DNA from 4 places in the Shewanella sp. SM87 genome. Region 2 is predicted to be linked to each of the others. Evidence: predicted binding sites of a transcription regulator. Region 2 holds the regulator's gene; each other region holds the start of a gene.

Region 1 (3,189 bases), on a different contig from region 2:
GCCATTAATACCAATCGTCATAAATTGTTTATCCAGAGAGATAAACCCCGCGGTATAGACTGGCAGCATGCCATTGGCTAATTGTTCTTCCATTAGCTTACGATAGGCAATCTGATATTGATGAACCTTTTCAACCTCGATTTTAAGATCGCGTTTATCTTGGATTAATCGATTCATATTAATAGTGATAACATTAATTGAACCCGTGGCGACGCCGCCAGCACCTAAGCTGTAGGAGAAGGTGTGATCGCTTATTTCATTCCGTAAACGACAGCATGAGGCTAAAGAGTCAGCATTTTTGGATTGATAAATAAAAAATGCACCGCCTTCGCTCATATTTTTGGCACAAACATGGGCAAACTCCGTATCTTTAACTTTATCATCAACGGTTAACATCGCCGCGGTGATCACTGGAAAGGTTAAAATGGCTTTATTCCGTTCTTGATTAAACCAATCTAAGAAAAAAACTTGTAACTGCTTTAAAGAGTGCCAATCTGGCGGGGTAAAGTCAGGAAATACAAATTGCCCAAACATGGCTTCAAAATAATATTGATCATAAAGAGAGATATTCCAAAATACACTTTGGTATCCTCTTGCTGCTGCAGGTTGATTTAACGCATACACAACGTGTTGCAGGTGGTTCTCTATTGCGTGTTTATGCTCGGTGAGATAATCATCTCCAAAATCTTTACGGGCAAAATAATCGAAATACATTAAAAATTCGACAGTCGCAATTGCGCCAGCAAATTGCGCGCTGATAGCAAATACTAAATTAACAAAGCTGCCACAAAAAGACTCTAAGTGTTTTGGCGCTTGTGATTCGCCGCCTAATTGAGTTAATCCGCTGAGTAAAAATGGGTACATTGAAATAGAAGCACAATAGGGTTTTAAACTGGTTTCATCATGAACGTAAATTTCATGTTCTGTTATTTGTCTCTCGTATTCTTTCGCTAAATCTACACCATATAATTCAGTTATTTTTTGTTTTACTAATTCACGATTAATATCAATAAAATAATCTTTCATTAACTCGGTTTCTAAGGTGGCAATGTTCTTATGAGTCACATTTGCATTCGCATCTAAATGCGAAGCATCAGCGGCATTATTGGATTGTTGATATTGCTTAATAAAAGCTAATTTTTTTTGTAATTGCTGTGGGTTAAGAGATGGCATGGTGATGTTCCCTAAATTTAAAGTTGAGTAGGTTTCCCGTTGCGAGTTCAATAAAGCGTTGATTAGTTTTTTCCTTTTCTAATCCTCCTTGATTTGGTCGCCAAGCCCCCGTTTTGAGGTAATCCAACTGTGCAATTAGATGCTGTGATACCTTGGTTTTTCCAGTGTAGAGACAGGTTTTAAGACCGTGTTTTTTTGCCAGTGATAACTTGTCGAGTAATGCAGCGGGGTTCCATTCGCCACCAAAAAATAAAACACAACTCACCAGTCCCTGATAACGTGTTAAATAATGTTGAAAATTATCATTATTTAACTGAATACCCGTTTCTGGATCCCAAGTATCTTGGCTATGACATCCTTGGCAACGTAGTGGGCAACCTGTGATGGTAAATGCTAACGACACCTCATCAGGAACCTCTTGAAAACAGATCTGTGGTGCAAAGCTATTAAATGTAATAACCACCATATGTTGTGTCCATTTTATTTTAATCAACTATATATTGTGTTTTATAATATCGGGATAGGCAAATAATAGTTTGATCAAGATCAAACTATTGAGGATTAATGCGATGAGGTTAATCTTGGGGGAGTGAAGCAGATAACACGGGTGAATGGCTGTAAATAAGTGCTTGTTTAAGCTGTATTAAACTTAGCTTATTTACAGTAGGTTCCAGATTTTAAATAAAACAGCAGCAGTGTAAATAATGGTTAGACTAATTAAGTTTACATTGAGGAATATGAATAATTTTTTGATGGATATGTTGTAACAAACGGTAACTATCAGCCAGATCGCAATCAATTTGCTGTTGTTTTTTATAGCCCAATTGGGTGAGCTCTATGTGCCAGGTGGGTACAATTTGCTGTAGCGCTAAGCTATTTTTAACGCAATTGAGCTTACAACCATCAAGTGCCAATATGGGGCGTCCAGATTTAGCCAGTCTGACAATCGATTTTATATTCCCTCCAACGCCCGCGATACATGACATTTGCATCACGCCTGAACGATCAAGGGTCAGTGCCACATCATTAGCTAATTGTGCGACATTTGAGCAGCCGGAGCAGGCATAAACCAAGGGTTTATTCGTCGATAATTTTGTCATGTTGGCACCTTTGTAAAAAAGTGAATGTCGATGATAGGCACCCTAAATCGGCATGCCTACCATTGTTTAGCTAACAGTTAGCAAGGGATCTCTGCGTTACGTCTAGCGTAGAACCACCAAGTGATAACCACACAACTGGCGTAAAACAGGATAAACCCATAGAGCGCGGTATCTACCGCTCCAGTTAAGCTCATTGCGGTGCCATAGGATTTGGGAATAAAAAATCCGCCATAGGCAGCAATGGCAGAAATAAAGCCTAAAACTGCTGCGGACTCTCGGTTTCCTTCGATTTCGGCTTGTTTTTCCATGCCTTTACCTAATGCTTTTTGCCTAAGGGTTAAAAACATCACTGGCACCATACGGAACGTTGAACCATTACCAATGCCTGTGGTGATAAAGAGCAAAACAAACATACCGAAGAAGCCGCCAAAATTACCCGCAGCACCGTCATGCGGTAAGAAATACAGCACACCGACAACGCCTAACGCCATGAAGAAAAAATTCCATAGCGTCACTTGGGCGCCGCCAAATTTATCGGCTAATTTACCGCCGATAGGCCTGGCTAATGCACCTGCAAGTGGACCGATAAAGGCAAACTTAACGGGATCGACATCTGGGAATAACATACCCGATAACAATGGGAAACCTGCAGCAAAACCAATAAAGCTGCCAAAAGTTCCTAAATAAAGCCAGCACATTAGCCAAGTATGATGACGTTTAAAGACGACGGCTTGCTCCTTAAATGAAGATTTAGCATCCGTAATATCATTCATGCCAAACCACGCCGCAATGGAGCCAATAATGATAAATGGCACCCAGATAAACGCTGCGTTTTGCAACCACACCGAATGTGTTTCACTGTTTTGCAATACGAGGGTGAGAGGCTCTCCTTCTAAACCGCCAAACACACTGGCAG
Region 2 (3,189 bases):
GCTGAAAAAAGATATGAATATCGCAGATTATGATCCGGAACTGTTTAACGCAATTCAGAATGAAACTCTGCGTCAAGAAGAGCATATTGAGCTGATTGCTTCTGAAAACTACACCAGTCCACGCGTGATGGAAGCGCAAGGTTCACAGTTAACCAATAAGTACGCTGAAGGCTATCCAGGCAAGCGTTACTACGGTGGTTGTGAGTATGTGGACGTAGTTGAAACCTTAGCGATTGAACGTGCTAAACAACTGTTTGGCGCAACTTACGCTAACGTACAACCTCATTCAGGTTCACAGGCAAACAGCGCGGTTTACATGGCATTGTTAAAACCTGGCGATACCGTACTGGGCATGAACTTAGCTCATGGTGGTCACTTGACCCACGGTTCTCCGGTTAACTTCTCTGGCAAACTGTACAACATCATTCCTTACGGTATCGACGAGTCTGGCAAAATCGACTACGACGAGATGGAGCGTATTGCCTTAGAACACAAGCCTAAGATGATGATCGGCGGTTTCTCTGCCTATTCAGGTATCGTTGATTGGGCAAAAATGCGTGAAATCGCAGACAAAATCGGTGCTTATTTATTTGTCGATATGGCACACGTTGCCGGTCTTATTGCTGCGGGCGTTTATCCAAACCCAGTACCACACGCGCATGTTGTGACATCTACGACCCACAAAACCTTAGCGGGTCCTCGTGGTGGCGTGATCCTATCTGCTGCTGACGATGAAGACTTGTACAAAAAGTTGAATTCTGCGGTATTCCCAGGCGGTCAAGGTGGCCCATTGATGCACGTTATCGCCGGTAAAGCGGTGGCGTTCAAAGAAGCCCTAGAGCCAGAATTTAAAGTGTACCAACAGCAAGTGGTTAACAACGCTAAAGCTATGGTTGAAGTGTTCCTTGAGCGCGGTTACAAAATCGTCTCTGGCGGAACCAGCAACCACTTAATGCTAGTTGACCTGATTGGTCGTGACTTAACGGGTAAAGAAGCCGATGCCGCCTTAGGTAGCGCTAACATTACCGTGAACAAAAACTCAGTGCCAAACGACCCACGTTCACCCTTTGTGACCTCAGGTGTGCGTATCGGTACGCCAGCCATTACGCGCCGCGGCTTTAAAGAAGCGGAATCGAAAGAGCTGACTGGCTGGATTTGTGACATCCTTGATGATGCAAGTAATCCTGTAGTGATTGAGCGTGTTAAGGGCCAAGTACTGGCACTGTGTGCACGTTTCCCTGTTTACGGTTAATCTGTAAATAGTCTCCTTTTTGTGGTGCTGAGCCTAACAAGCATCAGGTGGTTAACCTCAGCCCATAAATAGGATAAAATCCCATGGCCGCATTAAGCGGCCATTTTTATTGGTAAAATCTTAGGCTTAAATCCATAGCGTTTGACTGAGATTTAACAGGTAAACCTATTAACGCTTTACGACCATTCACTGGCAGGAGGCTCAATGCATTGTCCATTTTGTAGCGCGACAGATACTAAAGTCATCGATTCCCGATTAGTGGCAGAAGGCCACCAAGTGCGCCGTCGCCGAGAATGCACCGAATGTCATGAAAGATTTACCACCTTCGAAGGCGCCGAATTAGTCATGCCTAGGGTGATTAAGCGCGATGGTTCACGCCAACCCTTCGATGAAGAAAAACTCCAAGGTGGCATGTTGCGCGCCGTTGAAAAACGTCCCGTATCTATGGATGAAATCGAGCAAGCACTCAGCAAAATCAAGTCTACTCTGCGCGCCACTGGCGAGCGGGAAGTGCCGTCAGAAATGGTGGGTAACTTAATGATGGAGCAATTGATGAGCCTCGATAAAGTCGCCTACATACGTTTCGCTTCTGTGTACCGTGCCTTCGAAGACGTGTCTGAATTTGGCGAAGCCATCGCCAAACTGCAAAAGTAGTTATTCAGCTTTTGTCGCCTAAAAAGGCAGGCGTGCAGTTGCTAACAGCATGAAAAGAAAGATTTTATAAGACTGGTGAAAGCCGAAACCTTTAACAACAGGGTTGAACATGAGCTTGAACATAAGTTGGTCCGTACTCGATACCCAAATGATGAGCCGCGCGATTCAATTGGCGCGCAAAGGCTTTTACACCACGAGACCCAATCCCAGTGTGGGCTGCGTTATCGTTAACGATAACCAAATCATCGGTGAAGGTTATCATCAAAAAGCGGGTGAGCCCCACGCCGAAGTGCACGCACTACGTATGGCTGGTGAACATGCCCGTGGCGCAACCGCCTATGTCACCCTAGAGCCCTGCAGTCATTATGGCCGCACGCCGCCCTGCGCCTTGGCGCTGATCAATATTGGCGTTAAGCGTGTGGTGGTGGCGGTTGAAGATCCTAATCCGCAAGTGGCTGGGCGCGGTATTAAAATGCTGCGCGACGCCGGTATTGAAGTGGATGTGGGATTACACCGTGATGAAGCCTATGCCTTGAATTTAGGCTTTATGAAGCGTATGGAATCAGGTTTACCTAGAGTCACTGTAAAATTAGCCGCGAGTCTCGATGGTAAAACTGCGCTGTCTAACGGTGTGTCTAAATGGATAACCGGTCCAGAATCTCGCCGCGACGTGCAGCGATTACGTTTACGTTCCTGCGCTTTGGTCACTGGGATTGAAACCATATTGGCGGACGATCCCTCACTCAATGTGCGTTATCAGGAACTTGGCAGCTTAAAAGACAGTGTAACCGAGGCGCAATTACTACAGCCATTAAGAGTCATACTCGACAGTCGCGCCCGTTTGCCGTTATCGGCCGCCTGCTTGACTATCGTATCGCCCATACTCTTGGTCTCGACCGTGGCTTATCCCGCAGACTTTCAAGCACAATTGCCCTCCCATGTGAGTTGCCTCGTGTTACCTGCAATTGCAGGTCGCGTCTCATTGCCTGAACTATTAAGCTATTTAGGCCAAAGTTGTAATCACGTGCTGGTGGAAGCGGGTGCAACCTTAGCGGGCGCATTTTTAGCGCAGGGTCTGGCCGATGAGTTAGTGCTGTACCAAGCGATGAAAATCCTCGGCGGGCAAGGGCGTAATCTGCTGCAGCTACCCGATTATCAAACCATGGCGCAAATTCCTGCATTAATGTTGGTCGATGAGCGCAAATTAGGGCCAGATACCCGTTTAATCTTGAGCGTTAAGCCTGATACCTCTTTATCTAAATCGAATTGGAGCAAGATAACCG
Region 3 (3,189 bases), on a different contig from region 2:
CTTTCCCTCAATATTTAGTGATGCAAACCCTGTGGCGTCAAAATGGCTGTAGCCAAACCCAGCTATCAATGGCGACTAAACTCGATATGGGAACCCTAACGCCAATCGTCAAGCGGTTAGAGTTGAAGGGGTTGATTACGCGATTAGCCTGCGTTGAAGATGAGCGGAAAAAGCTGATCACTCTGACAAGTCAAGGAGAGGGTATCAGGCACGAAGCTCTTGCCTTGAAGCAAACCTTGCTTGATAAAGTGCAGATGGACGCTGAGGCACTCGATTTACTAAGGCGGCAATGTCTTGCCTTGATCGAAGATATACAGTCCTAGATATAAGTTGGTTTATGCATAGTGATGCTATTAACTCAGGATCTGCACAGATTAATACTTGATTGGCTTAGTTTTTGCTTTAAAACCGTCATTGAGTCTTAGACGCCGAATTTTTGACGATGAATTCTATTTTAAATGCCTTTAATCTTAATCGCAGCAGTGCCAGTATCGCCGATGCCTATGGTGCCAATAGCCAAAAGACGAGCACGGCTAAAACCGATACTACGATAGAAACAAATAAAACGCAGACGGATGCTACCAAACCCGATAACGGTAAAACCGATGAGATAGCGCTGTCGCCAAGGGCGCAACGCGCACAGAAAATTCAATCGATGGCGAAGGATTTTTTTGCCGATGGTCAATTTGGCGTCGCCGATATTCCCGCATTGGTGTCGCGCTTACAAAAAGATGGCATTTTATCGGATGTGCAACTCGAGCGTTTATCGAAAAACGGTATTACAGTGCCGAGCACAACGACGCCGACTAAACAATCGTTGCAAGATTTTTTAGATGATGAAATCAAATCATTAGCTAAAAAATCACCCAATAATCCTCTTATCAATACCTTAGTTGATGCTAAGAGCGTCTTAACCAATATGGATGATGCTCAGTCGCCGGTGCTAGCCCAGAAGGCCACGAAAGTCCTTAGCCAATTGACGGATTATTTGAATTCCGAACCTCCGCTTACGGATGCTCAAAAGCAGCAGTGGCAGGGGCTAAAATCTATGATGCAACTCGCTTCATCTATGGGGGCGCATCAATCTGCATCGGGCCAACTCAGTAGTTATCTTGCGCTTGCTAAACGTTAATTCACATCCATAGTGCGTGATAAACACAAATTGTCACGCATTCAACTAGCTGGGTTTAATCAGCAGGTCAAGGCGCAATTTTCAGATAATTGGGCCTAGCTGCAGTTCTTGTTTGTTCTTTTATTTCATCCTAAAAACTATGATCTGGATCATGGACTCCTTACCGTCATTGTAGCCTAATGCTCTACATATTGTGTTTTATGCTTTTAAAATCACTAGATGTAGTGTTAATTTTTAGGCGAGATGGAGAGGAACTGAACAATGCCAGTCGTAATTAAGCGTGATGGTTGCCGCACACCTTTTGATGAAACAAGGATAAGGGATGCAGTGAATGCCGCTGCAAACTCAGTTGGAATAGAGGATGGCGACTATGCAGCGACAGTGGCAGCGTGTATCAGTCAGAGCGTCGCGCCATTAGCTGAAGTCGATATCCACCATCTACAAGATGCGGTTGAGAATTTACTGATGGAAGGGCCGTACAAGTCCCTGGCGCGGGTGTATATCGAATACCGTCACGACAGAGATGTGTGCCGTGAAGCGACCAGTAAACTCAACCTCGAAATCCGTGGTTTAGTTGAGCAAAGCAATGCGGCTTTACTCAATGAAAATGCTAATAAAGATTCAAAAGTCATTCCTACTCAGCGGGATTTACTCGCGGGCATAGTCGCCAAACATTACGCCAAGAGTCATATTTTGCCAAAGGATGTGGTCGCTGCCCATGAAGCGGGCGAGATCCATTACCACGACCTAGATTACTCTCCGTTTTTCCCGATGTTTAACTGCATGTTGATTGATTTAGCTGGCATGTTGACCCACGGCTTTAAAATGGGTAATGCCGAAATTGAAACCCCTAAGTCTATTTCAACAGCGACAGCGGTGACCGCGCAGATTATTGCCCAAGTGGCGAGTCATATCTATGGCGGAACTACTATCAACCGTATCGATGAAGTGTTAGCGCCATTTGTCGCTAAGAGCTACGACAAGCATTACCAAATTGCCCTGAATTGGAAGATTACCGACGCCAAAGCCTTTGCCACGGCGCAAACTGAAAAAGAATGTCACGATGCATTCCAGTCTTTGGAATATGAGGTCAATACTTTACACACCGCCAATGGCCAAACACCGTTCGTGACCTTTGGGTTTGGTTTAGGTACGTCGTGGGAATCACGCTTAATTCAGCAATCTATGCTCAAAGTGCGGATGGCGGGATTGGGTAAAAATCGCAAGACGGCAGTATTCCCTAAGCTAGTGTTTGCGATTCGCGATGGTATTAATCATAAAGCGGGCGATTGCAATTACGATGTAAAACAGATGGCGCTCAAATGCGCGACAATGCGCATGTATCCCGACATTCTCAACTACGAGCAAGTCGAGAAAGTGACCGGTTCATTTAAAACCCCAATGGGCTGCCGTAGCTTTTTAGGCACCTATGAAGAAAATGGCGAGCTTGTGCATGAAGGGCGCAATAATTTGGGAGTGGTCAGTTTAAACCTGCCGCGGATTGCCTTAGAAGCCAATGGCGATGAAGCTGAATTTTATCGCATTTTAGATGACAGATTAGTATTAGCTCGTAAAGCACTGGATACCCGTATTGAGCGACTGAACGGTGTTAAAGCCCGCGTGGCACCTATCCTCTATATGGAAGGCGCCTGTGGTGTACGCTTGCGCGCTGATGATGATGTGGCGCAAATCTTTAAAAATGGCCGTGCGTCGATTTCACTCGGTTACATTGGACTGCATGAAACCATGAATGCACTCTATGGCCCCCAAACCCATGTATTTGATGATACACAATTGAGGGAAAAAGCCGTCGCTATTGTAGCCTATCTTAAAGCGGCCACGGATGCGTGGAAGGCCGAAACAGGTTATGGCTTTAGTCTGTATAGCACGCCAAGTGAGAGTCTCTGCAGCCGTTTTTGTAAACTGGATGCGAAGCAATTTGGGCTAGTCACAGGGGTGACGGACAAGGGCTATTACACTAATAGTTTCCACCTCGATGTGGAAAAAAGTGTTAACCCTTACGATAAAATTGATTTTGAACAGCCATATCCCGCTAT
Region 4 (3,189 bases), on a different contig from region 2:
AACCACAAGGGCTTAGCTCAGTCGAGCACTTTGTTTATCAAACATAGTCGTTATAATAGCCGCACAATACAGCTTCTTCAGGTAATAGCATGCATCAGAATACCAATGTAGACCCACAGGAAATCGCAAAGTTTGAACGTATGGCCGAAACTTGGTGGGATCTCAACGGCGAATTTAAGCCGCTGCATCTATTAAACCCGCTGCGCTTAAACTATATCGACCAAACCGCAGGCGGTATTTTTGGCAAGAAAGTGCTCGATGTCGGTTGCGGCGGCGGGATTTTATCTGAAAGCATGGCCCGCATCGGCGCCGAGGTTGATGGTCTCGACATGGGTGATGAGCCCCTCGAAGTCGCCCGCCTTCACGCCCTCGAAACCGGCGTAAACATAAATTATGTAAAAAATACCGCCGAGGCCCACAGCCAAGATCATCAAGCTTACTACGATGTGGTGACCTGCATGGAAATGCTGGAGCATGTGCCCGATCCACAATCTGTGATCAAAGCTTGCTGTGGCATGGTCAAACCCGGTGGTTTTGTGTTTTTCTCCACCATCAACCGCAACATTAAATCCTATGTGTATACCATTTTAGGCGCGGAATATTTGCTGAAGATGCTGCCAGTTGGCACCCACGAGCATAAAAAATTCATTAAGCCTTCTGAGCTGATTGAGCTTGTGGACAATACAGATCTGATCTGTACCGATGCATTAGGCATCAGCTACAACCCGTTGACGGGCATTTTCAAATACACGCCTAAGGTTGATGTAAATTACATGATAGCGACGCGTAAGGTTGATTAATATGAGTCTGGCACAGATCAAAGGCGTACTGTTCGATCTCGACGGCACTTTAGCCGATACCGCGCCGGATCTGGTGCAGGCCCTTAATTTAAGCCTTCAAGACGTCGGCATCGCCGCGCAGCCGTTAGCGGCCATGCGCTACGCCGCATCCCACGGCAGTTTTGCCTTAGTCGATGCCGCGATCCCTGATGCGGCAGAAGATCTTCGATCTCAAGTACAGCAAGGACTGCTCGCCCACTATCAGCGCATTAATGGCGATCACTGTGCACTATTTACAGGCATAGCGGCATTACTCGACTGGCTCGAGTTAACTCAGCTGCCGTTTGGGGTGATCACCAACAAGCCAGCCCGGTTTACCCGTCCCTTATTGCGAAAACTGAATTTACACTTGCGTATGCCCGTTATCATCAGTGGCGATTCTACAAAACACCCAAAACCCCACACTGCACCTATGCTGTTAGGCGCACAACAACTGAACTGTGCTCCAGAGCAGATTTTGTATCTTGGAGATGCCGAGCGAGATTTGCTCGCGGCCAAGGCTGCTGGCATGTTAGGCGGCGTGGCCCTATGGGGTTATCTGGGCGTGAACGACAAGCCGTTGCAATGGCCAGCGCACGCGCATTTTGCGAACCCAACTGAGCTACATCAAGCACTAATCGAAGCATTGGCTTAACAATATCAACCAAAAACAGCGCCTACAATGCTCACGAATAAGGCATCCAATACGTAACTTCACTGACGGACATCAGTGTGTCAGCATACTATTTATGACCCACGGAAAAAGTCAGGCGCATAAAAGATCGGCACTCGTGAGCGAACGCGATCTAAAGAAAAAGATCGCCTAAAAATCCCCCATGAGTGTGACACGCTAACCTGAAATTGAGCTTCAAGGTTAGTCGTTACTAACGCAAAAGTTTATCCTCACGTTATCCACAAGATGTCCCCTGAATTCAGACTTGCAAATAGGGGCAAACCTCACTATCTTGTATCCCATATAATTTAAAACACCATATCTTGTGTATAGGTAACAATCAGACACACTAGAAGCTCGCCGCTTAATTGACTCGTTTTTAACCAGTCAGCTGTATTTAAGGGACGATTATTGATTGTTTTACAAGGATACGTACGGTGATTTTGCTCACCTAAATACATATAAGAACCAAGGCCTATCTCCAAATGAATAGCACTATGACAGTCACAAAACGCTGTGGCGATCGTGAGAATATCGATCTCGAAAAAATACACCGCGTAATTACTTGGGCAGCCAAGGGATTAAAAAACGTTTCTGTTTCGGAAGTTGAACTTCGCTCGCACCTACAGTTTTTCGATGGCATCCCAACCGAAGCTATCCATGAAACCATTATCAAGGCTGCGGCAGATTTAATTTCTCCAGAATCACCGGACTATCAGTTCCTCGCTGCCCGTTTAGCGGTGTTTCATTTGCGTAAGAAGGCCTTCGGTCAGTTTGAGCCGCCCGCATTGTATGCTCACGTGACTAAATTGGTTGAGCTGGGTAAATACGACCAACACATTTTAAGAGATTACACCCGCGAAGAGCTGGATGTGATGGATACCTATATCGACCATTGGCGCGATATGGACTTCTCTTACGCAGCGGTAAAACAGCTTGAAGGCAAATATTTAGTTCAAAACCGTGTGACCCACGAAATCTATGAGAGCGCGCAGTTCCTTTACATTTTGGTCGCGGCTTGCTTGTTTGCCCGTTATCCAAAAGAGACGCGCCTGAAATACGTTAAAGATTTCTATGACGCGGTATCAACTTTTAAACTGTCGCTGCCAACGCCAATTATGGCCGGTGTGCGCACCCCAACGCGTCAGTTTAGCTCTTGCGTACTGATCGAATGTGGTGACAGCTTAGATTCTATCAACGCGACCGCTTCGTCTATCGTGAAATACGTCAGCCAACGTGCGGGTATCGGTATTAACGCCGGTCGTATTCGTGCCTTAGGTAGCCCAATCCGTGGTGGTGAAGCCTTCCACACAGGCTGCTTACCTTTCTATAAGTATTTCCAAACCGCAGTGAAGTCGTGCTCTCAAGGCGGCGTGCGTGGCGGTGCTGCGACCCTGTTCTACCCTATTTGGCACTTAGAAGTCGAATCTCTGCTGGTATTGAAAAATAACCGCGGCGTCGAAGACAACCGTATCCGTCATTTAGACTACGGTGTGCAGTTGAACAAAGTCATGTATCAACGTCTGATCAAAGGCGAAAACATCAGTTTATTTAGCCCATCTGACGTACCTGGCTTGTACGATGCTTTCTTTGAAGATCAAAACGAATTCGAACGTTTATATCTGCAATATGAGCAAGACAGCAACATTCGTAAGAAAACGATAAAAGCAGTTGAGCTGTTTTCACTGATGATGCAAG

The links. The regulator NrdR, encoded in region 2, represses ribonucleotide reductase genes. The targets are predictions, from matches to a motif close to AAACACNANATNTNGTGTTT.
Region 1: the regulator NrdR is predicted to act here: its motif matches at 1,662-1,681, upstream of nrdG (anaerobic ribonucleoside-triphosphate reductase activating protein).
Region 3: the regulator NrdR is predicted to act here: its motif matches at 1,343-1,362, upstream of nrdD (anaerobic ribonucleoside-triphosphate reductase).
Region 4: the regulator NrdR is predicted to act here: its motif matches at 1,803-1,822, upstream of nrdA (class 1a ribonucleoside-diphosphate reductase subunit alpha).

What each region holds. Positions count from the first base shown of each region.
Region 1 is NZ_JAKKSC010000007.1:90,551-93,739, reverse strand. It holds gene nrdD (anaerobic ribonucleoside-triphosphate reductase) at 1-1,173, opposite strand, end outside; gene nrdG (anaerobic ribonucleoside-triphosphate reductase activating protein) at 1,160-1,639, opposite strand; gene L5M11_RS07605 (putative zinc-binding protein) at 1,887-2,273, opposite strand; gene L5M11_RS07600 (nitrate/nitrite transporter) at 2,351-3,189, opposite strand, start outside.
Region 2 is NZ_JAKKSC010000002.1:209,581-212,769, forward strand. It holds gene glyA (serine hydroxymethyltransferase) at 1-1,252, shown strand, start outside; gene nrdR (transcriptional regulator NrdR) at 1,457-1,906, shown strand; gene ribD (bifunctional diaminohydroxyphosphoribosylaminopyrimidine deaminase/5-amino-6-(5-phosphoribosylamino)uracil reductase RibD) at 2,016-3,189, shown strand, end outside.
Region 3 is NZ_JAKKSC010000026.1:24,555-27,743, forward strand. It holds gene L5M11_RS17900 (MarR family winged helix-turn-helix transcriptional regulator) at 1-323, shown strand, start outside; gene L5M11_RS17905 (hypothetical protein) at 443-1,132, shown strand; gene nrdD (anaerobic ribonucleoside-triphosphate reductase) at 1,394-3,189, shown strand, end outside.
Region 4 is NZ_JAKKSC010000008.1:60,130-63,318, forward strand. It holds gene ubiG (bifunctional 2-polyprenyl-6-hydroxyphenol methylase/3-demethylubiquinol 3-O-methyltransferase UbiG) at 90-800, shown strand; gene L5M11_RS08335 (HAD family hydrolase) at 802-1,473, shown strand; gene nrdA (class 1a ribonucleoside-diphosphate reductase subunit alpha) at 1,977-3,189, shown strand, end outside.